DNA from 2 places in the Sphingobium sp. FG11 genome. Region 1 is predicted to be linked to the other one. Evidence: riboswitches for the same ligand, from Rfam matches in the RefSeq annotation. Region 1 holds a riboswitch; the other holds the start of a gene.
The links. A riboswitch is a leader RNA that binds a small molecule or an ion and turns the genes downstream of it on or off. The one in region 1 is predicted to bind cobalamin.
Positions count from the first base shown of each region.

Region 2: another riboswitch for cobalamin. It lies ahead of ACODSN_RS01145 (DUF1636 domain-containing protein); the one in region 1 lies ahead of ACODSN_RS13900 (TonB-dependent receptor plug domain-containing protein).

Region 1 is NZ_JBMDKW010000017.1:46,792-52,747, forward strand. Features, by position in the region: gene ACODSN_RS13880 (nuclear transport factor 2 family protein) at 1-256, shown strand, start outside; gene ACODSN_RS13885 (SDR family NAD(P)-dependent oxidoreductase) at 389-1,153, shown strand; gene ACODSN_RS13890 (nuclear transport factor 2 family protein) at 1,236-1,787, shown strand; gene ACODSN_RS13895 (peroxidase-related enzyme) at 2,158-2,763, shown strand; cobalamin riboswitch at 2,831-3,081, shown strand; gene ACODSN_RS13900 (TonB-dependent receptor plug domain-containing protein) at 3,295-5,208, shown strand; gene ACODSN_RS13905 (NAD(P)/FAD-dependent oxidoreductase) at 5,348-5,956, shown strand, end outside.
Region 2 is NZ_JBMDKW010000001.1:221,147-227,102, reverse strand. Features, by position in the region: gene ACODSN_RS01165 (hypothetical protein) at 1-110, shown strand, start outside; gene ACODSN_RS01160 (ABC transporter substrate-binding protein) at 123-971, opposite strand; gene ACODSN_RS01155 (FecCD family ABC transporter permease) at 1,033-2,055, shown strand; gene ACODSN_RS01150 (ABC transporter ATP-binding protein) at 2,049-2,837, shown strand; cobalamin riboswitch at 2,858-3,050, shown strand; gene ACODSN_RS01145 (DUF1636 domain-containing protein) at 3,235-3,642, shown strand; gene cobT (nicotinate-nucleotide--dimethylbenzimidazole phosphoribosyltransferase) at 3,639-4,649, shown strand; gene ACODSN_RS01135 (histidine phosphatase family protein) at 4,650-5,219, shown strand; gene ACODSN_RS01130 (adenosylcobinamide-GDP ribazoletransferase) at 5,216-5,947, shown strand; gene ACODSN_RS01125 (aminotransferase class I/II-fold pyridoxal phosphate-dependent enzyme) at 5,944-5,956, shown strand, end outside.

The sequences.
Region 1 (5,956 bases):
GGAAATTGACCCTGCCATGACCTTCATGGCGCACTACGCAACCGGCCATGTCATATCGGAACAGACCGAGAATGAGGCCAAAGGCTTCTTCAACTGCTTCTTCGAGGGCGGATTGCATGACGGAAATGTCGTGAAAGTTCATGCCTATCTGGACGACACCTATGTGCGGGTCGACGGAAAATGGCTGTTCAGATCGCACAAGGTGGTCCTTTACGGCCCGCGGGAATTCTTCAGGCCGTCGAGCGAGCCGGTTTAGGGCGGTTTCCAGTCGGGGAAGATCACTCAACGACTTGATCGAGACGCGACCAATCAGACAAAATTGGCGCAATCAAAGCGGACCGATCGGAATCCGCTCTAGCGGAAACGAATTTCAATAGCGGGAGTGGGTATGAGAGGATTGCGGGACAAGGTAGCGATCGTGACAGGAGCGGCCTCTCCGATCGGGATTGGCTTTGCGACGGCGAAGCGCCTGGCGGAAGAGGGCGCGCTGGTTGCGCTGACCGACCTTAATCAGGCCGGTGTCGAGGAACGGGCTGCCGAGCTTCGACAGGCGGGCTATCGCGCGATCGGAATCGCGCATGATGCCGTCGACGAAGCGTCATGGGAGAATGTTCTCCAGGCGACGCGGGATGAGCTGGGCGCGCTGGACATATTGGTGAACAACGCCGCCATCGCCATTCAGGCCCATGTCGTCGACATGGAACTCTCCGACTGGCGTCGCCAGCTTGATGTCAACGGGACCACGGCGTTTTTGGGCTGCCGGATTGCGACGCGCGAGTGGCAATCGACCGGACGCGTAGGCGCGATCGTCAACGTCGCGTCGACCGCATCGCTCGTGGCCGGCGAATATGGTGGCGCCTATTGCGCGAGCAAGGGCGCCGTCCTGATGCTGACCAAGGTGGTGGCGATCGAAAATGCGAAACATGGCATCCGCGTGAATTCGGTGCACCCTGGCTGGACGAAAACCGCGATGCTCGGGGATTCGCTGGACGATCCTGAAGTCCAGACCGCCCAGATCAAGGCGATCATACCCGCCGGGCGGTTGGGAGACCCTTCGGAAATGGCTTCGGCGATCGCCTTCCTCGCTTCGGATGATGCGTCTTTCTGCAACGGCACCGCTCTGTTGGTCGATGGCGGGCTGACGGCGCAGTGATGGCCGCGAGGGTTCGACAGGGCTGACGATGCTCGTCGCCCCCCTCGCCCGATCAATCAGCTTATCAAGGAGAGAGTGAATCATGGCCAATGCCTCAGACCCGTTCGAAGGAACATCCTTCGGTCCCAATCGCAAGCGGCCGACGACGCTCGAAGAGCGAGTGCAGCTGATCGAGGATCATGAAGATATTACGCGGCTGATGTCGCTCTACACTCACTATAATGACGGCGGCTGGGAAGGTCAGGGACCAAGCCATATGGGCCCGTCTGCCGATCTGTTCACGGAAGATGGCATCTGGGACGACTGCGGCACGATCGGCCAGGCAAAAGGGCGCGAGGCAGTGCGCGCGCTTTTCAACACGCTGCGGGCCACTCCCTATGTTTCGCACAATGTGATGAACCCGCTGATCGATGTGGACGGCGATGTCGCGCGCGGACACTGGCATCTGATCGCGCTGTCGAAATGGCCCAATGGACGGCCGGTCGAGGACAATGACGGTCACTGGTCGCTGGCAATCTATAAACTGCAGTTCGAGCGCACCGGCGAAGGCTGGCGTATCAAAAATATGACCATCAACCGCGGCCGCGAAATGCCGCAGCGCGGCTATAACGGCCCGCCGCAATGGTCGGTGTGATGGGATTATATTCCATTCCGGGATAACTTAAGCTCATTCCAATTGTCGTTAATGTCAGCGTTTGCGTGTTCAAATCATGGGGAGCACACTCCCCATGATTTGAAGCGCCGCTTTGCCCATATGCCCCAGAGGAGCGTGGCAAGGGCGTGAATGAGATCGCGATCATCATAATAGGTAAATCGTCGGCCAAGGCTGGTGCGCAGTTAAGATATCGCAGGAAAGCATAGTAAGCAGATTTAAGGTGTGTCCGTAGCAGCCAAGATTCAGCCAGAAAAATTCCCGAAACACCGGAAGTAGCGGCGGCCTCCGCAGATGACAGCGCAACCATATCCGATTATCACCACACGAAATGATAATTGGAGAGACGCTGATGGCTGACCGCAAATCGACCCTGACCCCGGAGTTCAAATCCAACGACCCTTATGCCTATCTGCCTGGGGTTGAAGGCTATGAGCTGCCGCAGGAATGGGTCGATACCATGCCGGTACCCGAACTCCATTCCACGCGCATTCTCGCGGGCTATGACGAGGCCGGTTATGCGCGTGCGGGCGCTTTCATGTCTCCCATCTTCCTTGATCCGGCCTATGGGCTGCTGACCCTTGCCGAGCGCGAGTTCATCGGCGTGATCGTATCCTCGATCAATGCCTGTCCCACCTGCCTGCTCATTCACGGGCACAAGCTGGGCGAAGAGATTGGCGATCATGGTCGCGCGCGGCGTATCGCGATCAATTACCGCACGGTCGAACTGACCGTCGAGGAGCGCGCGATCGCCGATTATTGCGTCAAGCTGACCGAACAGCCCGGACGCATGGAAGCCGCCGATGTGCGGGCGTTGCGGGATGCAGGCCTGAGCGACGCGAAAATCTATTATGTGATCGAACTGATCGGCGTGTTCAACCTGACCAACCGGATGACGTCGGGCTACGGCATGCGTCCGGACGATGATTTCCTCGCGTCCCTCGCGCCCTCGGCATGAAGCGGCCAAACAAAGCCGTTGGCCTGACGCGCAAACAGGATTAAGGGCCGGCTTGGCGAGGTTCTGCCTTGCCGAAGATCGCGCTGGTGCCCGCAAGGGCTTAAAACGGGAATGCGGTGCGGATGATCGGCTTTCGGGTCGGATCACCCGATCCGCGGCTGTCCCTGCAACTGTGAGCGGTGAGCGAGATGTGCATCTTCCGTCATGCCGCATGACGGAGGTCACTGGGGCGAACGCATAAGGATGCGCGTTCCGGGAAGGCCGCACAGCAAGCGACGACCCGCAAGCCAGGAGACCTGCCAGCGCACCGGTCGCTCTTTGTCATGGTCCAGGGAAAGGTCATGGCACGGTCACTCTCCGTCTGAGCGACGAATCCATGCGGCCAGGGCCGCATCGGTGCGCGGTCGGGGGTAATGTGCCTGCCCCCTGCCCTGCGCCGACCGTTCGTTCGCGTGCAGGCCGACGCCGGCACAAGCGATAGCGGCAAGCCCCCGCCGGACGTTGCTCCAAGGCGCCAAGGGGGTATTGACCATGACGACATCCAGATTCCGCGCGCTGATGAGCAGTGCATTATTCCTGCCCGTCGCGGGCTTCGCGCAGGCCGCCGCCGCTGACGAGCCGGCCAAAGTGACCGACACGATCCTCGTCACCGCCAGCCGGGGCGATGGCGGCATTTCCACCGCGACCCTCGGCTCGTCGGCCACGGTCATCCAGCCGGTCGATCTGGAAAATCGCCAGACGACGATCCTCTCCGATGTGCTGCGCGATGTGCCGGGCATTGCGGTCAACCGCACCGGCCCGGTCGGCGGCAAGACGCAGGTTCGCATTCGCGGCGCGGAGGCCAATCATACGCTGGTGCTGATCGACGGTATCGAAGCGGCCGATCCCTATGCCGGCGAGTTCGACTTCGCGACGCTGACGTCCGATCCAGGCGCGCGGGTCGAAATCCTGCGCGGCGAGCAGAGCGCGCTCTACGGCTCCGACGCGATCGGCGGGGTCATCAACTATATCACCGCCAGCGGGCGCGAGATGCCGGGCTTCGCGGCGCGGCTGGAGGGCGGATCCTTCGGCACCCTTGAGGGAGCGGTGCGCGGCGCGGGCGTCGTGGGCGATCTCGATTATGCCATTGGCGGCTCCTATTCGGGCATTGGCGGTTTCGTCGTCGCGCCGGGCGGCTCGCGCGACATCGGATCGAAGATCGGAACCGTGCATGGCAAGTTCGGCTATCAAATCGGCCAGCTCACGCTGCGGGCCGTCGCGCGTTACAATTACACCGATGCGGACCTCAACGATCAGGATTACTTCCTGACCGGCAATGCGATCGATTCCGGCGGCCACTATACCAACAGCGCCTTCTATGCGCTCGTGGGCGCCAATTACAGCACACAGGATGGCCGCTGGACCACCGACCTCAGCGCCCAGCTCAACAATTCGCGCCGCCGCGCCTTTGATGACAATGGCGTCGAGACTTTCGGCAATACCGGCCGCCGCCGCAAAGTGTCGCTTGCCTCGACGCTGAAACTGGGCGACGACACTGTCACCCATGCGATCACCGGCGCGGTGGATTATGAGCGGGAGGAGTTTCAGGGCACCTCGCTGTTCCTCACTGGTCCGAACCCGTTCAACACGACGGATAATTGGGGCATCGTCGGCCAGTATCAGCTGACCGTCGGCGACCGGATCGGCGTGGGCGGATCGATCCGCAAGGATTTCAACAACCGTTTCAGCGATTCGACCACCTGGCATGCACAGGCCAGCTATCGCTTCGATTTCGGCACCCGCCTCCACGCGGCGGGCGGCACTGGCGTCAAGGCGCCCGACTTTTTCGAACTGTTCGGATTTTCACCGACGAGCGGTTTCGTCGGCAAGCCCGACCTGAAGCCTGAAAAGTCGACCGGCTGGGAAGTGGGCGCGGAACAGTCGTTCCTGGGCGGCCATGGCCGGATCGACGTGACCTATTTCAACGCGAAGCTGCGCGACCGCATCATAACGGTCTATTTTCCCGTCTACACCGTCGATAATCTCGCGGGAAAATCCCCGCATGAGGGTGTCGAAGTGTCGGCAAACTTCGTGCTGCCCGCAGGCTTCCGGTTCGATGGCGCCTACACCTATCTGACCGCGAAGGACGAAAACGACCTCCGCCTGGTGCGTCGCCCCGGCAATATCGGCAGCGCCAATCTCGCCTGGCGGTCGAAGGATGACCGTTTCGGCGCGAACGTAACGGCGCGCTATAATGGCAAGGCGCTGGACACCAATTTCGCGACCTTCAACGTCGAGACGCTCAAGGCCTATACGGTGGTGAATATCGGCGCGGATGTGCAGATCATGCCGGGCCTCTCACTATACGGGCGGGTCGAAAATCTGTTTGACGAGGAGTATCGCGAGAATATCGGCTTCCAGACCGCAGGCCGCGCCGCTTATGGCGGCTTCAAAGCCCGCTTCTGACCGTCATGAAGATCGAGCGAGGCGACCCTATCCGGTCGCCTCGCTCACCGCGGCCACCCATCGTCCGCTGCGGTTTCCCCTTGAAAGCCTGTCCAAAGCGGGCCAAATCACGCCGCAACGAATATGCTAGGGGGATGCAGTGAGCTATTATGACGTTCTGATCGTGGGTGCGGGCCATGCCGGCGCTCAGGCGGGAATTTCGCTGCGCCAGTCGGGCTTTGAAGGGTCGATCGCGATGATCGGCGACGAAAAGGACCCGCCCTATGAGCGCCCGCCCTTGTCCAAGGAATATTTCGCCGGCGACAAGAGCTTCGACCGCATCCTGATCCGCCCCGCCTCCTTCTGGGAAGAGCGAAAGATCGACATGCTGCTCGGCCACCGCGTCAAAAGCGTCGATCCGGTCGGGAAATTCGTGACCGTGGGCGACCGCGAGATCGGCTATGGCAAGATGATCTGGTGCACCGGCGGCAATCCGCGCATGCTGACCTGCAACGGCGCCGATGCGCCCAACGTCCATGGCGTGCGCCGCCGCGATGATGTCGACGCGATGATGGCGAAGATCGACAGCATCAACCATGTGACGGTGATCGGCGGCGGCTATATCGGGCTGGAAGCGGCGGCGGTGCTGTCGAAATTCGGCAAGAAGGTCGTCCTGCTCGAAGCGCTCGACCGGGTGCTGGCGCGGGTGGCCGGTGAACCCTTGTCGCGCTTTTACGAGGGCGAGCATCGCGCCCATGGCGTCGACCTG
Region 2 (5,956 bases), on a different contig from region 1:
CACAGGGCGGAGCGGACGCCATCGACGCCGCCCGCGCCGGGGCGCTCGCGACGGTGGATGCGCAGAATGACCGGATCGACGCGCTCAAGGGCCGCCTGACTCCTGCCTGAAGATTCCGAAACTTAGCGGCGCGCCCGTAACTGGCGTACCAGTGATTCCGCCGCCAGCACATAGGCGGGGCCGCCGCATACCGTCCACGCCTGCGGAATGCGCAGACGCGGGATATGGCGCAGCAGCGGATGGTGCAGCATTTCCGTGCCCTGATCGGTCACCCGGTCGGTCGCGCTTTCCACGATGAGATAATCGGGCCGCGCGACCATCAATTCCTCCAGGCTCATCTGCGACAGCACCGGCTTGCCGAGCCTACCCGCCAGATTGACGAGGCCCACACGCCTCATCAATTCATCGATCAGTGTCCCCGTCCCGGTCAGGAATCCGCGCCGCTGGTAATAGGCCGCGACCTTGCCTTCCCCCGCCTTTGGCAGCGCCGTCAGCGCCCTGTCCATCCGCGCGACCAGCGCCTCGCCTCGCGCGACATGGCCGACCGCCGCCGCGACCGTGCGGATCTGCGCGACGATATCGGCATAGCTTTCGGCGCTTTCGAGCGGGACGGTGCGATAATTCTGTCCCGCCAGTGCCTCCATCATCAGGCCGCGCCGCGCGGGCGCGCCCACCACCAGATCGGGGCTGATCGCCATCACTTCCTCGGCGGCGCTCGACAAGATGTGGATGCGGCCAACCTTGTCCGCCGCCGCCGACAATTCCCGATTTGTCGCGTTCCGGGTCAGCCCTGCAATCTGCGCAGGGTCGGCAAGCGCAAGCAGATACTGGTCCGCGCACATGTTGAACGACACGATGCGCTGGGGCCGTGCCACGGGCCGGGCCGCCGACGCCATCACCCCCGCTCCGACCGGCAGCATGACAGCGATCAGGGCCAGATAGGCCGTGCGCGGGGATTTGAACCATGGCATAGAGCGCCATCCATAACGCCCCACAAGCGCGAGACAAGCGCAGCCGGGGCGATCGATCCACATGCGAGACGCCGTGCCGACCGCCCAACATCCCGTCCTTCGCCATCGCGCGCTGATCCCCGGTCTGATCCTGCTGATTCTGCTCGCGGCCGTCGCCTCGCTCTCGATCGGCGCGGCCACGATTGCGCCCACGCGCCTGATGGCGGTGCTGGCCGGTCATGGCGATCCGCTCGCGACGGCGATCCTCCTCGACCTGCGCCTGCCGCGTGTGCTGGTGGGCCTGATGGTCGGAGCGATGCTGGGTCTCGCTGGTGCGGCCCTGCAAGGCTATCTGCGCAATCCGCTGGCCGAACCGTCGGTGATCGGCGCGTCCAACGCGGCGGCTCTGGGTGCGGTGGGCGCGATCTATTTCGGCCTTGCCCAATGGAATCCGCTGATGCTACCCGCGCTCGCAATCGGCGCAGGCCTGCTCGCGCTCGTCCTGCTATTCACTCTGTCGGGCCATTCGGAAAGCCCGCTGACGCTGATCCTCGCGGGCATCGCGGTATCGACCATGGCGGGCGCCGGGATCAGCCTTGCGCTCAACCTCTCCTCCAATCCCTTCGCGGCGATGGAAATCACCACCTGGCTGCTCGGCTCGATCGAAAATCGATCGGTCGATCATGTCTGGATCGCCCTGCCCTGTATCGTCATTGGCGCCGCGCTGCTGCTGTTCGACGGGCGCGCACTCGATGCATTGTCGCTAGGCGAGGATGGCGCGCAAGCGCTGGGTGTCGATCTGCGGCGGACGCGGCTGCGCCTGCTGCTCGGCGTCGGCATCGGCGTGGGCGGCGCAGTCGCGGTGTCGGGATCGATCGGGTTCGTCGGGCTGATCGTGCCGCATCTGGTGCGGCCGTGGACGGACCGGAGTCCCTCGGCCGTTCTCCTTCCCTCGATGCTTGCGGGCGCGGTGCTGCTGACACTCGCCGACATAGCGGTGCGGCTCATCTCCACGCAGAATGAGCTAAAGCTCGGCGTGCTGACCGCTTTTCTCGGCGTGCCGGTCTTTCTCGTCCATCTGTTGCGGGAGCGGCGGCTATGGTGAGCGTGACATTCGACCGCCTCTCCGTCCGGCTGGGGCAGCGGGCGGTGGTGGATCAAGTCAGCGCGACCCTCGCGCCCGGATCGCTGGTCGGCATCATCGGCCCGAACGGCGCGGGCAAATCGATGCTGGTGCGGGCCATGCTGGGCCTCGTCCCTCCAAGCGAAGGATCGGCCCTGATCGATGGCCAGCCCGTGACCAGCATCGGCCGCCGCGTCGTCGCACGATCGATCGCCTATCTCCCGCAGGGCCAGACGCTGCACTGGCCGCTCTCGGTCGAGCGGCTCGTCGCACTTGGCCGTCTGCCGCATTTAGGTCCGATGTCGCATATCTCCGACACGGACCGGGAGCAGGTGGCGCAAGCGCTCGACCGTGCCGATGTCGGCCATCTGCGCGACCGGATCGCCACCGAATTGTCCGGTGGCGAGCGGGCGCGGGTCATGCTGGCGCGGGCGCTCGCCGTCGGCGCGCCGGGTCTGGTCGCCGACGAGCCACTCGCCGCGCTCGATCCGGGGCATCAGCTCGACGTCATGGAATTGCTCGCGCGCGAGGCGCGGGCCGGGGGGCTGGTGATCGCCGTGCTGCACGACCTCATGATGGCGGCTCGTTATTGCGACCGCCTGCTGTTGATGCGGGAAGGCCGCCTTATAGCGGATGGCGCGCCCGCAGAAGTACTGACGCCCGAAAATCTGGCGGCGGTTTATGGCATCAGGGCGCATATCGACCTCGCTCATGCCGCGCCGCTGGTCGTGCCGCTCGAAAGGATCGCCCCGCGTCCCGATTGACGCGGCGCGATGCTCGACTTATGGCCCACGGCGCGACAGGTTCCCCTTTACGGGGATGAAAATGGGAACGGGGTGATAATCCCCGGCTGCCCCTGCAACTGTAAGCGGCGAGCCATCGCGCATCATGCCATTGAGGTCGATCGATCTTGAGAAGGCGGCGCGAACCGGCATGGACCCGCGAGCCAGGAGACCTGCCGGTCGCGGTCGTCCTTCGTGCGGACAGGGTGTTCCGGGCGGACGGGGGTGAACCCGAGAGACGACATGGCCGGCCGCGCTTTGCGGGTCTGTCTGGCGCGTCCAAGCGCCGGGCACGTCCCGCATCGACGGCCCCGATGTCGTAGGGTGCCTGTTTGATGATCCTCATTTCCTGTCCATTCATCGTCGCGAAGGCGCGAGGATGCTGAAACCAGTCGAAGACGGCCCCGCCATCGTCGCCTGCAACACCTGCCGCCATTCGGCGGAGGCGAGAGAAGATGATGACGGCTCGCGTGGCGGTGCCCGCCTCGTCGCGGCGCTCCGCGACGCCAAGGCGTCTGACCCGCGCTATGCCGACATCGCCGTGCAGGAAATGCCCTGCCTGTTCGCCTGTAGCGATTTCTGCACGGTGCATCTGCGCGCGCCGGGCAAGGTCGGCTATGTGCTGGGGCGGTTCACGCCCGATGGCGAGGCCGCCCGCGCGATTCTGGATTATGCCGTCCATTATGCGGCGAGCGATCATGGCCGCGTGCCCTTCGCCAACTGGCCATCGGGGGTGAAGGGCCATTTCATCACCCGCACGCCGCCGCCGGGGTTTGTCGCGGAATGATCTTTTCCCATATCGCGGATTTCGAGGCCGCACTCCACGAAAGCATCGCACCAGACGAAGCCGCAATCGATCAGGCGCGCGAGCGGCAGGCGCAACTCACCAAGCCCGCCGGATCGCTCGGCCGACTGGAGGATATCGCGATCTTCTTCGCCGGATGGCAGGGTCGTGCTATCCCCCGCATCGATCGGGCGCGCGCCGTGATCTTCGCGGGCAATCATGGCGTGACCGCGCGGGGCGTCAGTGCCTTTCCCGCCGAAGTGACCGCGCAGATGGTGGGCAATTTCAGGGCGGGCGGCGCCGCCATCAACGCGCTGGCCGGCGCGGCCGGACTCGACCTCAGAATCGTCGCGCTCGATCTCGACCGGCCGACCGCCGACTTCACGATTGCCCCCGCGATGACGGAAGCGGAGTGCCTGACGGCGCTGTCGGCGGGCGCGGACAGTGTAGATAGCTCGCTCGACCTGCTCGTGCTCGGCGAAATGGGTATCGGCAATTCGACGGCGGCAGCAGCGTTATGCGCGCGCAGTCTGGGCGGCGATGGCGCTTTATGGGCCGGGCCGGGCACCGGCGTCGATGATGCCGGCATCGACCGCAAAATCGCCGTGGTCGACAGCGCCCTCGCCTTTCACAGTGACGCCCCGGCCACCGCATTCGAAACGCTCCGCCGGGTCGGCGGGCGCGAGATCGCTGCGATGGCGGGCGCGATTTTGCGCGCGCGCCAGTTGCGCGTGCCGGTGCTGCTCGACGGGTTCATCAGTTGCGCGGCCATCGCGCCGCTCGCAACGGCCGCCCCACAAATCACGGCGCATTGCCTGGCCGGTCATTGTTCGGCGGAGCCGGGCCACGAAGGATTGCTCAAAGCCTTGGGCCTCAATCCCCTGCTGCGGCTCGACATGCGGCTGGGTGAAGGCAGCGGCGCGGCCGTCGCCGCCAACATCGTCCATGCGGCGCTGGCGACGCACGCACAGATGGCGACCTTTGCGGAGGCCGCCGTTTCGGCAGCTTGAATGTCGGCGTTCCTCCTCCATCTCCTGCGGCACGGCGCGCCCGAGATTCCCGGCCGCATGATCGGCCACACCGATGTCGCATCGACTCCGGCGGGGATCGAGGCCTGTCGTGTTCGGGCGGGTCCTCTCGCTATCGACCATATCGTTAGTTCCGATCTCAGTCGTGCCGAACACGCCGCTTCAGCGATCGCGCGAGATCGCGCGCTTGCCGCCACCATCGATCCGCGCTGGCGCGAACTACATTTCGGCGACTGGGAGGGGCAATCCTCGCAGAATCTGGACGAGGCGGCGATCGGCGCATTCTGGGACGATCCCGACGCCAATCCGCCCCCCCAGGGCGAACGCTGGTCGGATTTGGTGAACCGGGTAGCGGCGGCTTTAGGCGACCTCGAACCGCAAAATACGCTCGTCGTCACCCATGGCGGGGCGATGCGCGCCACCCTTGCCATCCTTTGCGGCCTGAGCCAGCGCCAATGCTGGGCGTTCGACCTGCCCTATGCCGCCCTTCTGAGCCTCCGGGTGTGGCCCGGTGCGCCATCGACGGCGCAGATCGTGGCGCTGGTCTCATGAAATCATCCGGCAAGAGCTTTATCCTCGCACTGCAATTCCTGACCCGGCTGCCTGCACCTTCCGTCGCGGCCACGGATGCTGAATTTGCAGCCTCGATGCGCTGGTTCCCCTTCATCGGGCTGATCGTCGGCGCATTGGTGGCGGCAGGCGGCTGGGCTGGCGCCTTTATCGACGAGTGGACCGGCACGCTGGCCGCGCTCGCCCTGTGGGTCAGCGTGACGGGCGCGCTTCACCTCGACGGGCTATCCGATCTCGCCGATGCGCGTGGCGCGGCGCACAAGGATCGCGATCGCCTGCTTGCGGTGATGGCCGACCCGCATGTCGGCAGCTTTGGCGTGGTCGCCATCGCGTTGCAGTTGATCGCCAAGCTGGTTCTGCTCCACACCCTCGTCATCGGCCACGCATGGCTGGCGCTCGCGCTAATCCCATTTGCAGCGCGGATTGCCCCCCTCGTCTGGACGCGCTGGCTGCCACCGCTCCACGCCGGCCTCGCCTCGCGCTTTCGCGACGCCGTACGCCCCGTCGACATCGGCCTGTGGGCAGTGGCGCTGGCCGCCGCCGCATGGCGCAGCCCCTGCCTGCTGGCGACGCCGCTTTTGCTGTTCCTGTGGAGCCACTGGCTACGACGATCAATCGGCGGCATTTCTGGCGATGGCCACGGCGCGGGCATCGAACTGGTCGAGACGGGATTGCTCATCGCGACGGTTGTCGGGATGCGGCTGGCATGACGTCATGGA